2 regions of the Paraburkholderia sp. RL17-381-BIF-C genome follow, and region 1 is predicted to be linked to the other one. Evidence: riboswitches for the same ligand, from Rfam matches in the RefSeq annotation. Region 1 holds a riboswitch; the other holds the start of a gene.

Region 1 (7,299 bases):
CGGATATGTTGTTCGCGCGTTTGCAGCGCGAGACGCAGCGCGGGGTTGCCTTGTGCGTCGACGGTCACGCCGACGAGGCGGCCCGGCATCTGACGCTTGAATTCGTCGCGCACAGCGAGGTAAGCCGCATGCGGGCCGCCGAAGCCGACCGGCACGCCAAAGCGCTGCGTATTGCCCACGGCCACGTCCGCGCCCCATTCGCCCGGCGGCGTGAGCACGGTCAGCGCGAGCAGGTCGGCGGCGACCACCACGTGGCCGCCCGCTGCATGGATCGCTTCGGCGAGCGCGCGATAGTCGCGCACGTCGCCGTTCACGCCCGGGTATTGCAGCAGCACGCCGAACGCATTCGCGTTCGCCGCTTCCGCAGCCGGGCCCACTTTCACTTCGATGCCGACCGGCGTGGCGCGCGTCTTCACCACTTCGATGGTTTGCGGCAGCACGTCGTCGGCCACGAAGAACACGTTCGACTTCGGCTTGCCGATGCGCTGCAGCAGCGTCATCGCTTCAGCGGCGGCGGTTGCTTCGTCGAGCAACGACGCATTCGAGATCGCCAGACCCGTCAAGTCAACGATCATCTGCTGGAAGTTCAGCAGCGCTTCCAGACGGCCTTGCGAGATTTCCGGCTGATACGGCGTGTACGCGGTGTACCACGCCGGATTTTCCAGCACGTTACGCAGGATCACCGTCGGCGTGTGCGCGTTGTAATAGCCCTGCCCGATATACGAGCGGAACACCTGGTTCTTGTCCGCGAGTTCACGCAGCGCGGCGAGCGCTTCGGCTTCGCTTTTCGGTTGCGCGAAGGGGCCGAGCGGCAGCGTTTCGGTGCGGCGGATCGTCTTCGGAATGACGGCGTCGATCAGCGCGGCGCGCGACGCGAAGCCGAGGGCTTCGAGCATCGCGTGCTGGTCGGCCGCATCCGGGCCGATGTGCCGTTCGGCGAAGGCGTCATGCACTTCGAGCGCGGCGAGCGAGAGAGGAGTGCGGTTCATCAGACGATCCGGGTGTTCGAGCTTCATGGGTGTTCCTGGCGGTGCGGCTATCTCTGCGCGAGGGACGCGCCGCACCAATCGGGTTAAACGTAAAGGTGAATCAGGCGCCGATCGACTTGCTGTACGCGTCGGCGTCGATCAGACGGTCTTGCGTGGCGTCCGCGGCCGGCTTGATCTTGAAGAGCCAGCTTTCGTACGGCGCGGTGTTGACCGAATCCGGGGTGTCGGCCACGGCCGTGTTCGCTTCGATGATTTCGCCCGAGACCGGCGCGTAGATATCGGAAGCGGCTTTCACCGATTCGATCACGGCGACGGTGTCGCCAGCGGTCACGGTTTTGCCCAGTTCCTGGACTTCGAAGAAGACGATATCGCCGAGCGCTTCCTGCGCGTGGTCGGTGATGCCGACCGTCAGCGTGCCGTCCGCTTCGGTGCGGACCCACTCGTGCGATTCGGTGTATTTCAGATCGGCCGGGATGCTCATCGGATGCTCCTATGCGGTGTGATTCGGTAATGACTTAAAGGGCCCCCAAACCTGTCGCTTCGCGCCAGGTTCCCCCGAGGGGAACAAGAAAACTTGGGGCGGCCCGGCGTTTTCTTGTGAAGGTTTGCGCACGCGCCGGCTTGCTTAAACCGCGAGCACTTTGCCGTTGCGCACGAACGGCAGTTTTACCACGCTTGCGGGAACGTTCTTGTCACGAATTTGAACGTGAACGGTGTCGCCCGGCTGCACGCCTTTCGGCACGCGCGCAAAGGCGATCGATTCCTGCATGGTCGGGGAAAACGTGCCGCTGGTGATTTCGCCTTCGCCTTGCGGCGTGACGACTTTCTGATGAGCACGCAGCACGCCTGCTGCCTTGCCGTTGTCCTTCAGCAGGATCAGGCCGACGAACGCGGCCTGCGATCCGTCCGCTTCCAGCTTGCCCTTGCCGACGAAGTCGCGCGGCGAGGTGAGGTCGACCGTCCAGGCGAGGCCGGCGTCGAGCGGCGAGACGTTGTCGTCCATGTCCTGGCCGTACAGGTTCATGCCGGCTTCGAGGCGCAGTGTGTCGCGCGCACCGAGTCCGGCCGGGCGCACGCCTTGCGCCTGCAGCGCGTTCCACAGCGCTTCGACGTGATCTGCGGGGACGATGATTTCGAAGCCGTCTTCGCCGGTATAGCCCGTACGGGCTACGGTCAATTCGCCGAACGGCGTGTCTTCGATGCGGGCGGCGTTGAACGGCTTCAGCGCTTCGGTGGCGGCGCGCGCGGCCGGCACGGTTTGCCAGACTTTTTCGCGAGCATTCGGGCCTTGCACGGCGACGATCGCGTAGTCGCGGCGCGGCGTGATGGTCAGGCCGAAGCTGCCTTCGGCGTTGAGCTGGCCGAACCAGGCGATGTCTTTATCGGCGGTGCCGGCGTTAACGACCACGCGGAAGTGATCTTCGCCGAAGTAATAGACGATCAGGTCGTCGATCACGCCGCCGTTCGGGTTCAGCAGACAGGAGTACAGCGCGCGGCCGGGCGTTTGCAGCTTGGCGACGTTATTGGCCAGCGCATATTCGAAGAAGGCGCGCACGCGCTCGCCGGTGAAATCGACGACGCACATGTGCGAGACGTCGAACATGCCGGCGTCGGTGCGCACGGCGCGGTGTTCGTCGATCTGCGAGCCGTAGTTGACGGGCATGTCCCAGCCGCCAAAATCGACCATGCGGGCATTGAGCGCACGATGGGTGGCGTTGAGCGGGGTGTGTTTGAGTTCGGTCATGGGGCCTCGGGCATCTCGCGAAACAAAAAAGGCCATGCGGCGCTACGCCTCGCGGCCTTTTAGCTGCGAGCGATGCGTTGCATGGCCCCTCTGTCCTCGATACCTGAGAGATTGCGTTGCCGTGAGAATGTGAATTCGTCACGGTGAAACGCGCGCCCCTTCGGTGGGCAGCCTGCCAGATCCGCTCGATTTATAACGACGCAGACGGCTACTGCCGCTCTCCAGAGTGCGAAAAACCGGTGCGTCGAGCTTGATTCAACGCGGGTTCTTCGACGCGGTCGGTCCTTTTGCCTGAGAGTTTGCGGGTGTGCCCCTTCGGCGGCGCGGCCTGCGGTTTCCTGCGGCCAGCGCGCTCTCCCGACGCGTGCGGCGAATGTACGCGAGGGCCGGGGGCTTGTCAAATCTAGGCCCGCGAGCGGCACGGCGGTTGACGCGGCGTCTTGCCCTCGCCAAAAAAGCGCGGGACGCGATGCCCGCGCTTGCACTGCTTCGGCGCCTGAGCGCGCGATTATTCGCCGATGGCGTGTGCCGCGTTGTCCAGTTCCTGATTCAGCACGCGCTGTTCGTCGCTGGACAGGCCACCGCCGTGTTGCGCGGCCATGTCATGCGCTTCCTGACGGATCACATCGAGACGATGGTGCAGCGCGCCGCCTTGCGGAGGCGGGTAATAGCCCTGATTCACGCGATTGTCGATACGGCGGCTGAGATTCTCGATGCGGCCGTCGACCTGGCGCAGGCGCTGATCCGCGATCTGCTGCGGGTTGGGGCGCGGTGCCGGCGCGGGTTGAGGCGTCACCACACAGGCGGCGAGCGAACTGAGCAGGGCGCACGCGGCGAGCGCGCGGATAGTACGGGGCATGAACTCTCCGGAAGTCATAGTCGTTTTGTCTTGCTACTTGGGTAGCAACGGCTGACTGCCGGAGCGCGCTGACCGGCGGCGCGTTCTTATTTGTAACGTTATGTTCCTTTCGGGCCTGTCAGGATCGTGGCCCGCGCGGGAGGCGGCAAGTGCCATTTTAGGTACACAAGGCGTTTCGACGCGCGGGCAAACAGTTCAGCGAACGCGCTCGAACGGCAGCCGGACGCCTTCTTCCGAGCTACGGGCGGCGAGTTCGATAATTGTCATTACGTCCACAGCGTCCTGAGCGCTGACCGGGAACTTCACGCCGTTCTGGATGGCGTCGGCCACGGCGATATAGAAGCCAACGTAATCTCCATTACGCGTCGGCAGCTCGCGCTCGACTTCCTGATCGCCTTCCAGTACGCGCAGCAACCCGGCCGCATTGCCCGCGCCGAAGCCTTCGTCGCCGGGCCGCAGGCCGGCTTTCAATTGATCTTCCTGCGTGTCGAGCCCGGTTTTCACATAGCTGCCGCGCGTGCCGTGGATCGAGAAGCGCGGCGCGACCAGCGCGGTCAACGCGCTGGCGTGCAACACCACTTCGAACTCACTGTAGCCGAGCTGGATATGCACGTAGTCCGGTGCGCTGGCATTGTCGCGATGCGTGCGCACGGTGGCCGACACGCTCTGCGGCGTGCCGAACAGGGCCAACGCCTGGTCGACCAGATGCGGCCCCAGGTCCAGCAGCAGACCGCCGCCTCGCGACGCTTCTTCACGCCAACGCTGTCGCACCTCCGGCCGGAAACGGTCGAAATGCGATTCGTATTGCGTGATCCGTCCCAATTCGCCGCTCGCGAGCAGGTCGCGCACGGTCAGAAAATCACCGTCCCAGCGACGGTTGTGAAACGGCATGAAGAGCTTGCAGCGGGCGAGTGCGATGTTGGCCAGCGTGCGGGCGTCGGCGGCATTCAGCGTGACCGGCTTGTCGACCACCACGTGTTTGCCCGCTTCCAGCGTGCGCCGCGCCAGCTCGAAGTGCGTGTCGTTCGGCGTGGCGATCACGACGCAGTCGATGTCGTCGAGCGCGAGCAGCGCGTCGAGGTCGGCCACCACCTTCGTGTGCGGATAGTCGGCGAGCGCGCGCTCGGGCTGGCTCGTGGCGATGGCCGCAACGCTCGCGCGGCCGCAGTGCGCGATTACCGGCGCGTGAAAGGTCGCGCCGGCGAAACCGTAACCCATCAATCCAATCTTCAGCGATGCGGACATGCGTGTCTTCCTGCAAAAACGGCGCGCCGCTTTGCCACCGTGGCGGCGGCGCGCACCACCGCAATTGTGGCATGTCCTGAAGGTGGATCGTCAGCGTCGTGGTGGTACTGGCGGCCGTCATGGGGCGCGGGCATCGGTTGCGTACATCCGTGTTAACATCGCTCCTCTTGCGCGTTTGCGAAGCGGGCCAGAACACCCTCCGCACCGTGCGGGGCGCCTGTTCCGGCACGGCGCCGCGCAGCATGCCCCCGGGCCTTCGGCCGGCGTTTCGCCACCGCGCCCTCAACCGCCGCTTTAACCGCATCACCCATCCACAGACGATGTCCGCAGGCCTGAACCCCGCTCAAAATGAAGCGGTCCGTTATCTCGACGGTCCGTGTCTCGTGCTCGCCGGCGCAGGCAGCGGCAAGACGCGCGTGATCACGCAGAAAATCGCGCATCTGATCGAGGCCAAGGGCTTCGAGCCGCGCCATATCGCCGCCGTCACGTTTACGAACAAGGCCGCGCTGGAAATGCGCGAGCGCGTGGGCAAGCTGCTCGAGGGCAAGACGCTCACCACGCCCGGCAAGGAAGGCCGCAAAGTGCCCGTCAACCAGTTGACGGTCTGCACCTTCCACTCGCTCGGTGTGCAGATTCTGCGGCAGGAAGCGGAACACGTCGGCCTGAAGCCGCAGTTCTCGATCATGGATTCGGACGACTGCTTCGGCATGATCCAGGAACAGGTCGGCTCGACGGACAAGGGTTTCATCCGCAAGATCCAGTCGATCATCTCGCTGTGGAAGAACGGCATGATCATGCCCGAGCAGGCGATCGCCATTGCCGCGAACGAGGACGAGCATCAGGCCGCGATCGTCTATCGCAATTACGTGGCGACGCTGCATGCCTATCAGGCGGTGGATTTCGACGATCTGATCCGCCTGCCCGCCGAACTGTTCGAGAAGAACGAACAGGTGCGCGACCGCTGGCAGAACAAGCTGCGCTATCTGCTGATCGACGAGTATCAGGACACCAACGCCTGTCAGTATGAACTGGTGAAACTGCTGGCCGGCAAGCGCGCGGCGTTCACGGCGGTCGGCGACGACGATCAGGCCATTTACGGCTGGCGCGGCGCGACGCTCGAAAATCTCGGGCAGCTGAGCAAGGATTTTCCGAAGCTGCATCTGATCAAGCTGGAGCAGAACTACCGCTCGACGGTGCGGATTCTGACGGCCGCGAACAACGTGATCGCGAACAATCCAAAGCTGTTCGAAAAGAAGCTGTGGTCCGAACACGGCATGGGCGACACGATCACCGTCACGCCGTGCAACGACGAAGAACACGAGGCCGAGTCCGTGGTGTTCCGTTTGTCGGCGCACAAGTTCGAGCGGCGCGCGAATTTCCGCGACTACGCGATCCTGTATCGCGGCAATTTCCAGGCGCGCATCTTCGAACAGGTGTTGCGGCGTGAGCGGATTCCGTATGTGCTGTCCGGCGGCCAATCGTTCTTCGACAAGGCCGAGATCAAGGACATCTGCGCCTATCTGCGTCTGATCGCCAACGCGAACGACGACCCGGCGTTCATCCGCGCGATCACCACGCCGCGCCGCGGCGTCGGCAATACCACGCTCGAGGCGCTCGGCTCGTTCGCAGGACAGGCCAAGGTGTCGCTGTTCGAAGCGGTGTACATGGGCGGCATCGAGGCGCGTCTGTCGCCGCGGCAGATCGAACCGATGCGCGTGTTCTGCGACTTCATGCAGCGCCTCACCGACCGCGCCGAGAAAGACGCCGCCGGCACGCTGCTCGACGAACTGATGGACGCCATCCACTACGAAGCCTATCTGTACGACGCGTTCGACGAACGTCAGGCGCAGTCCAAGTGGCAGAACGTGCTTGAGTTCATGGAGTGGCTGAAGCGCAAAGGCACCAAGGCTGAGCCGACGGGCGCCGCGGCCGACGAAGCCACCGGCTACGACACCGCCGACGGTCTCGGCGACACTGGCAAGAATCTGCTCGGTCTGATCCAGACCGTCGCGCTCATGTCGATGCTCGAAGGCCGCGAGGAAGATCCCGACGCGGTGCGGCTCTCAACGGTGCATGCGTCGAAGGGCCTGGAGTATCCGCACGTGTTTCTGGTTGGTGTCGAAGAAGGCATCATGCCGCATCGCGGCGGTCCCGACGACGAGCCGATCGACGACGCGCGCATCGAAGAAGAGCGCCGGCTGATGTACGTCGCGATCACGCGTGCGCAGCGCAGTTTGCATCTGAACTGGTGCAAGAAGCGCAAGCGCGCGCGAGAAACGGTGGTGTGCGAGCCGTCGCGCTTCATTCCCGAAATGTTGCTCGACGACGCTCCCCCGCCGACGCCCGAAGAAGCGCCTATGTCGCCGAAAGACCGGCTTGCCAGTTTGAAGGCGCTGTTGCAGAAGCCTTGAGGGAGTGTCGCGAATACCGAGGCAAAAGACGCGCGTTCAGCGCGCGTGAGT
Region 2 (7,299 bases), on a different contig from region 1:
AGTGAAGTACGCATCGCGACGCGGCTGGTGTGTGCATGCCGCGGCGGCTGGTGTGAATGCCCGCCGCGGACAGAAGTTGACTGCACGCCTGCCACATGCGGGCACGACTATCCGTGTTCCCGTGCGAGGCGGCCATCACGTCATCGCGCTACCTGCAAGGAAAAGCGGAGACTCACGTGTGGCTGCCTGGCGCAGCGTTCATGCAGCGTACAGAGGTGTGGTGCGCGAGCGCTGGCTCGCCACGCGGGGCGGCTCGCCGCGCCGGAGTGCGAAAGGCACCTTTGGAGGCGGCGTTCGCGCCGCCCCCCTCAGCAGGGGCGACCATTTGCCCTGCGAAGACAATCTGCATGAGCAGATTTGTGCACGTTCAAACTAACGGTGCTGATCCGTTGCTTGAGTATGTCCCAGATGCCCCGCAGGCCATCTCCGCCTTAAGCCCGCGGACAACAGGTTCCGTCAATCAAGACCCCATGCCGATCGCGTGAGCAACGCCTTCCGCAGTCGCTGCTGACAATGTCCAGCCAAGGTGACCGTGTCCAGTGTTATAGAAGACGCCCGGTCGCTTCCCCCGTCCGACACGTGGCAACATGCTTGGTAACATCGGACGTAAGCCAGCCCAATGGATGACGCGCGCGGTCGATACATTCGGGAAATGACGCCGTACCCAGTTAATCAGCGGTTCGACGCGATCGGAGCGGATGTCGCGGTTAAAACCGTTAAACTCGGCAGTGCCCGCAACTCGGAAACGATCCAGGCCAAGGCGACTTGTGATGATCTTGGCGCGATCGTCGAGTAGGCTGACCCACGGTGCGCTATTCCGACTTATTTCGTCATCAAGGTTCACCGTGATGGAATAGCCCTTCACCGGATATACGTTGACGTGATCGCCGACCATCGATGCGAATTGTCTGCTGCCGACGCCCGCACATACAACTACGTTATCAAACAACTCATGGCCGCTTGGGACCCACTGAACCAATCGACCGGACTGGGGCGTCGTAGCGGAACTCGACGCCTTGGCGCTCGCACGCTGCCGACAAGCCGCGCGTGAATTTGTGGATATCACCTGTCGAATCGGACTCCGTGAAGAATCCCCCGTAGAAGTCACCGTTGAGTGCGGGTTCGATCACACGGATTTCGTCTGGCGTGACCGGGCGGCGATCAAGGCCGCCCGCGCGCAGCAGTTCATTTATCCGCGTCGCAGCATTGTGCTCACCACGAGTTGCGTAGAAATGGAGGATGCCGCGCGTCTCGTGATCGAATGCGATGCCTTCCCTGTCGGCGATGCCGAACAGGTGTTCGCGCGCGGCGATTGCGAGACGCACCGTCTCGATCGTATTCGCACGGTAATTCGGGATCTGCCGGAGAAACTCTCCGATCCAACTGTACTTGTGCCAGCTCGGGCGTGGATTGAGCAACAACGGTGCGTCACGCGTAAACATCCAGCGCAGACCCTTTAATACTGTCGCATGGTTGTTCCAGACTTCCGCATTGCTAACTGATAGCTGCCCCCCATTCGCAAAGGACGTCTCCATTGCCGCATAGCGATGTCGCTCGAATACGGTGACAAGGTGCCCGCGTTGTGCGAGCGCGTAGGCGGTCGTGACGCCGGTAGTGCCGGCACCGATAATGGCGATTCGTGACATGTTCAGATCCAGTTTTTTATTGAGCACCGCCGGCTGTTGTGCATCGAACCGGCACCGATGCCCCATCTGTCCCTGTTACCTGAGAGTTTCGCCCGCTGCGCCGGTAAATATCGGAACAAAACCGGACTCCCCTTCGGTGGGCGCATTGCGCCGCTCTCCAGATGTTCCTTTTGCGCGGTCCTTTTGCCTGAGAGTTTCCGGGGCGGTTGCTCCGTCGGCGTCGTCGCGAAAGACGATCTCTCCCGTGCTGAACGAATTGAACAGCGCGACCGTACATCACCAATTCCTCTTCGACAAGCATGTCTCATCGAATAGCGGGCGCGGCCCTATGGAAATTGAAAAACTTGTTGCAATCGACAGTTGACAGCGCTTTTCTCAAGCGTATATTTGTACCTGTATGACAACAATTTTGTACCAGTACAAAGGAGATGTAAATTGAGTATTCCTCTGGAGCAACATCTGAAGATTGGCGGGATCATCTTCCCGGGCATGGATCAATGCGATTTCACCGGCCCATTTGAAGCGCTGGCACGCACGCCAAACTCGTCATTCATGACGCTGTGGAAAAACAAGGAGCCAGTCCGCGATCTCATGGGCTTGCGTCTGCTGGCCGATACGACGTTTGAGGAGGCGCCACAACTCGACGTTCTGCTCGTACCCGGTGGATACGGCCAGGAAGAGCTGATGAAGGACGAGGAGGTGCTTGGATTTATTCGCCGACAGGCCGAACATGCCCGGTACGTATATTCCGTCTGCACCGGGGCACTGCTTTGTGGCGCTGCGGGGCTGCTTGAAGGACGTCGTGCGACGACGCACTGGACCGCGATGGGTGTGCTGCCATACTTCGGTGCAACGCCTAGCGATGAGCGTGTTGTCATCGACGGGAAGTTCGTGAGTGCCGGCGGTGTTACGTCGGGAATCGACGGCTCGCTCATTGTTGTTTCACTGCTGCGAGGCGAGACAGTTGCGCAGGAGTTGCAGCTCTACATGGCTTACGATCCGAAACCGCCGTTCCAGGCGGGATCTCCGGCGTCTGCGCCGCCGGCAGTGCTGAAAACAGTAACTGAGCGCGCCCGCGCCATTACTGAAAAGCGTCTAGCCAGTGCTGCAGCTTATCAAGCGGCGCGGCAACCCACTGCTTGATGCATCACCGAGGGCGGTCGCACGTTGGGACCGTTGTTGCTCCGACTGTGCACCGCCGTCATTATCGAATTCCTGACTTTAACGGAGCAGGATATGAGATTGAAAGCAACAGCTTTCCAAACGGCGGCGTCATTCCTGATACGTTCCCCTTCACTACATCCCATCCTCACGAGTGTATGAATCTCGGTGACATTCGTAACCCGAGTCTCGCATGGTCCGGGGTGCCTGGCGGCACGCGATCCTTCGCCATCGTCTGTCACGACCGGGATGTCCCGAGTCGGGCGGCTGACGTCAATCAAGAGGGGGCGAGGCGGATGCATCCCTTCCCCGCGTCCATTTCTATCACTGGCTCCAGATCGATATCGACGCATTTGTTCGAGAGATAAGGAAGGTTCGACGCGGCAAAGGAATCACGCCACGTAGAAAGTCGGGCCCTCATGCTCCAGACGGTCCCGCCACCGTATCAACGACGATACAACGTGGTTCAGCGGGGATGTCGAAATGTCGGCTCGCTATTACGGCCGCGACGGACCATGTGTGCCATGGAATGACGCATTGCTACACCGGTACGTACTCGAAATCTATGCACTTGATCTCTATCGTCTCGACGCGAATACATCTTCGAGCGGACCGCGGTCGTTGGGGGCATTCAAGACCACGTGATTGATTCTGCGTCCATCATCGGTACATCCGTCGCTTGCGCGGTACTGCCGTTCTTACAGTTTTCCTCCGGGCGCGGCCCGCTCGCCACCATGCATCCAGACATCCTGGGTGGGTTAATACCAATATTTTTCCATTTGACCAATCAAAACGATGAGCCTACATTTATTGGTACATAAATATTATTGTACTAGTACATAACTTGATGAAGTTCGCTCAATGGAGGAGAGGAATGTGCAACTCAACGAACCAACCTGAAGTTATTCTTGCGGCCACCGTCTGGCCCAATGCGACAGCTGACTCGTTTGCGGCGTGTGTGGCGACTAAGAATCGTCTGCGCATCGGGCTTACCGTACTGTTTTTTGCTTATTACCTGGCGCTACAAGTTTGTGCCGGCTGGTTTCGTTCCGTACTAGCCACGCCAGTCATCAGCGTAGTCAACCTCGGGATGGTGTTCACTTTGTCTCAGTATCTTTTCGGCGCTGTGGTCGCCATTTACTACGCTCGCCGCATGCGCGTCATTGATGAACGAATCGCTACGGTGCTGACCGCAGGAGCAACGGAATGAAACACCTCGAGCATCGAGCCTCCGTCATGCAGTTGCAGCATTGCGCCGTGTTGCCGGTCATCGTTTCAACGGTCATGTTGTGTTTTCCGAGCTTTGCATCCGCTGCGGGTGTCGTGCCGGAATCGTCGCGCCCCAATGCGTTTGCTGCGTTTGCCGTTGTCATCGCACTCACGTTGGTAATCACATGGATTAATTCGAGGCGAGGCAGTAGCGCTAGCGAGTTCTACACAGCGGGCGGTGGTATCTCTGGACCGAAAAACGGCCTTGCGATTGCCGGCGACTATCTTTCCGCCGCAGCCTTTCTCGGCGTATCGGGCCTCGTTGGGCTCTACGGTTTCGACGGCATAATCTACCTAGTTGGCTTTTTCACCGCATTCATCCCTGTCCTCCTGCTGGTCGCGGAACCGTGTCGAAACCTTGGACGTTTTACCTTCGGCGACGTCCTCTCCTACCGCCACGATTTCCGGATATCAAAATCACTGGCAGCCCTTTCGAGCGTCATCGTAGCGATCTCTTACATGGTGCCGCAGATTGTGGGCGGCGCCGTGTTGCTCTACGCATTGCTCGGCATTCCGTATCAGATCTCTGTGATCGTCGTTGGCGCGCTTATGCTCGTCTATGTCACATTCGGTGGAATGCGGGCGACCACCTGGGTGCAGATCATCAAGGCGGTCTTGCTGTTGAGTATGTGCAGCCTACTTACCATACTCGCACTTGCACCATTCGGTTTCAGCGTCACGGCGTTACTGGAAGCGCTCTCTCATCGCCCTGAATTGCGCGAATGGATACTGACAATTGGATCGCCGCCAGTTGAGTCCAAAGCGCTGATCACGCAATCGTTCTTCGAGCCGGGGCTATATCTGAAGGATCCGGTTGAACTGTTGTCCTTGGGTCTCGCTCTCGTCCTGGGTACCGCCGCGATGCCGCACATCATGATGCGCTTTTTTTCAGTAAAAAACGCTCAGACCGCCCGGCGCTCGGTGCTGTGGGGCATGCTGTGGATCGGGGGCTGCCATCTTCTGATCATCGTCATCGGCTTCGCGGCGGCTTACTACGTCGGTTCTGCGAAGATCGCGGCTGCCGACAAGGGAGGCAATCTTGCAGCCTTGCTGCTTGCGCAGCATCTCGGGGGCGGAAGCGCATCCCTCTGGGGCAACGTACTGGTCGGCATCGTCGCGGCGATTGCGTTCGCGACCATCGTCGCAGTAGTCGCCGGTCTGACGCTCGCCGCCGCATCATCGCTGGCGCACGACGTGTACGTAGGTGCAATCAGGGGTGGAATAGCTTCGGATAACGAACAATTGATGGCGGGCAAAGTGGCGTCGATATTTGTCGCAATTGTCGCGACGAGTGCGGCCTTGCTTGCCAAGGGCCAGAATGTTGCCCATCTGGTGGGGCTGGCTTACGCCGTAGCAGCGTCCGCCAATCTTCCCGCGCTGCTCGCGACGCTCTACTGGAAGCGCTGCAACACACGCGGCGTAATCTTTGGCGTGATAGGAGGCGTAGTGGCGACGATTCTGTTCGTGCTGGTTTCGCCCAACATGCAGTATCCATTGACTACACGAGCGCAAGCGACACAGGCGCTGGCGAGCGCGAACGCGCGCCTCGCGCAACTGGACTCCATGGATGTCTCGACTGCAGCAGGCCGAAATGATGTTGCCAGACAACGTGGGCCAGCGCTTGCTGATCGCGCAACCGCACAGTCGACGCTTGACTCTCTTGGCTCACGTACGACCAGCATTGTCGGACTGGAGAAGCCGCTGATACCTTTGCGTAATCCGGCGATCGTATCAGTTCCGCTCGGTTTCCTGCTGTTGGTGATCGGCTCGTTGTTTGGTCACCGCCGCGAAACAGATGCGGCGTGGCAGGCGCTCATCTTTCGCCGGGACAGCGGTATTGGAGTGGCGAAAGCCATGGATCACTAAGGGGCAGGGCGCTCCCGGATTTGTACCCGCAGACGCCCTTGTATCAGGCAATCAAGGTTGTTGACGCGTCCTTGTGTGCCTTCGCTAGCGCGTCAGCGAACCCCAAGATCGTCGAGGTTGTCATCCGGGCGGCCGTCACGCGAATCCCGCTCGGTTCTCCAAAACAGAAGTCACGCCCGGAACGCACAAGCCAGCCCGCTTCGAAGAGCCTCGGCGTGACTTCGTGTTCATTGGAAACCGGGATCCATACGTTCAGCCCGGCTCCGGTACGCACGTCGAAGCCACGCTTTTTAAGTGCCGTGGTCAGCAAATGATGACGCTCGCGGTAGGCGTCTCCTGCAGCGGCGATCTTGCGCTGCACGGAAGATGTCCCGAGCAGTTCCCGCACGAGGCGTTGTAGCAGGTTGCTAACCCATCCCATTCCGAGGCCCTGTCTTTGTTCGAGTTGATGAATCGTCTGCGCGTCGCCCGTCGAATAGGCAACGCGAAAGTCCGGGCCAAGCGCTTTGGAGAGGGAGCGGATAGTGAGCCACCTTCGAGCACCCATATGCCAAGGGTTATACCCCGCAAGTCGCAACACGTTCGTATGATCGTCATCTATGAACAGCACGTCGCCGCCATCTCCGATCAACTTTTTCAGATCGGCGGCACGCGAGCGCGAGGTCACGATACCGGATGGATTGTGGCTGCGGCTCGTGACAATTACCGCCTTTGCGCCGGCCTTGATCGCTTTGCGGAGACTGGTCGGCGTCACCCCGTCGTCGTCGATGTCAAGCGAGATAGGCTCAAGTTGCATCGCACGCACCAGGCCGTGCACACTCATGTACCCAGGGTCCTCAACTGCAACGGAGTCACCTGGATGCAGCCTCGCCACGGTGAGCGCTCGCTCGATCGCATCAAGCGCGCCAACGGAAACGAAAATGCCGCTGCGCGCATCGATCCTGTCGTCGACAAACTGGGCGTGCGCCCATTCAACGAAGCCAACGTCGTTGCGTTGCTCGCCATACAGATGATGCGCAACGCTGATACGGCCCAGCGCGTCACGGATCTCGCCTTCATCCGGCAGGAACAACGGATCCGGATTTCCGTCCCGCACCGCCATTGTCTGCATCGCGCCGGCGTCTATCTCGCGCGAAGCCGCAAGCAATGCATGCCGTGCGACTGCCGATCCCTTGCGCCCCTCCGCCGATATGAGCCCACTTTCTCGAAGCTGCCGGTAAGCAGCCGCCACAGTGTTCTTATTGATGCCGAGATCGTCAGCAAGGGCTCGCACCGTCGGAAGCGTGTCTCCCGGTTTGAGACGTTCTTCGATGATCGCGCGCTCTATCCTGCGCCGAATGGCATCGGTCTTGCCTTC

What was found. Region 1 has a riboswitch for glycine ahead of gcvT (glycine cleavage system aminomethyltransferase GcvT). Riboswitches for the same ligand answer to the same signal wherever they lie in the genome.
Region 2: linked by a shared signal. The riboswitch ahead of P0D70_RS31560 (D-amino acid dehydrogenase) and the one ahead of gcvT (glycine cleavage system aminomethyltransferase GcvT) in region 1 are both predicted to bind glycine.

The regions. Positions count from the first base shown of each region.
Region 1 covers NZ_JARESX010000001.1:231,787-239,085, reverse strand. The annotation lists gene gcvP (aminomethyl-transferring glycine dehydrogenase) at 1-1,016, opposite strand, end outside; gene gcvH (glycine cleavage system protein GcvH) at 1,090-1,470, opposite strand; gene gcvT (glycine cleavage system aminomethyltransferase GcvT) at 1,615-2,733, opposite strand; glycine riboswitch at 2,814-2,968, opposite strand; glycine riboswitch at 3,012-3,094, opposite strand; gene P0D70_RS01110 (YdgH/BhsA/McbA family protein) at 3,242-3,592, opposite strand; gene P0D70_RS01105 (oxidoreductase) at 3,788-4,837, opposite strand; gene P0D70_RS01100 (UvrD-helicase domain-containing protein) at 5,158-7,248, shown strand.
Region 2 covers NZ_JARESX010000083.1:16,255-23,553, reverse strand. The annotation lists partial or broken gene P0D70_RS31560 (D-amino acid dehydrogenase) at 461-1,646, opposite strand; glycine riboswitch at 1,812-1,901, opposite strand; gene P0D70_RS31555 (DJ-1/PfpI family protein) at 2,082-2,789, shown strand; gene P0D70_RS31550 (YbhB/YbcL family Raf kinase inhibitor-like protein) at 2,789-3,175, shown strand; gene P0D70_RS31545 (DUF485 domain-containing protein) at 3,682-4,017, shown strand; gene P0D70_RS31540 (sodium:solute symporter family transporter) at 4,014-5,942, shown strand; gene P0D70_RS31535 (aminotransferase class I/II-fold pyridoxal phosphate-dependent enzyme) at 5,986-7,299, opposite strand, start outside.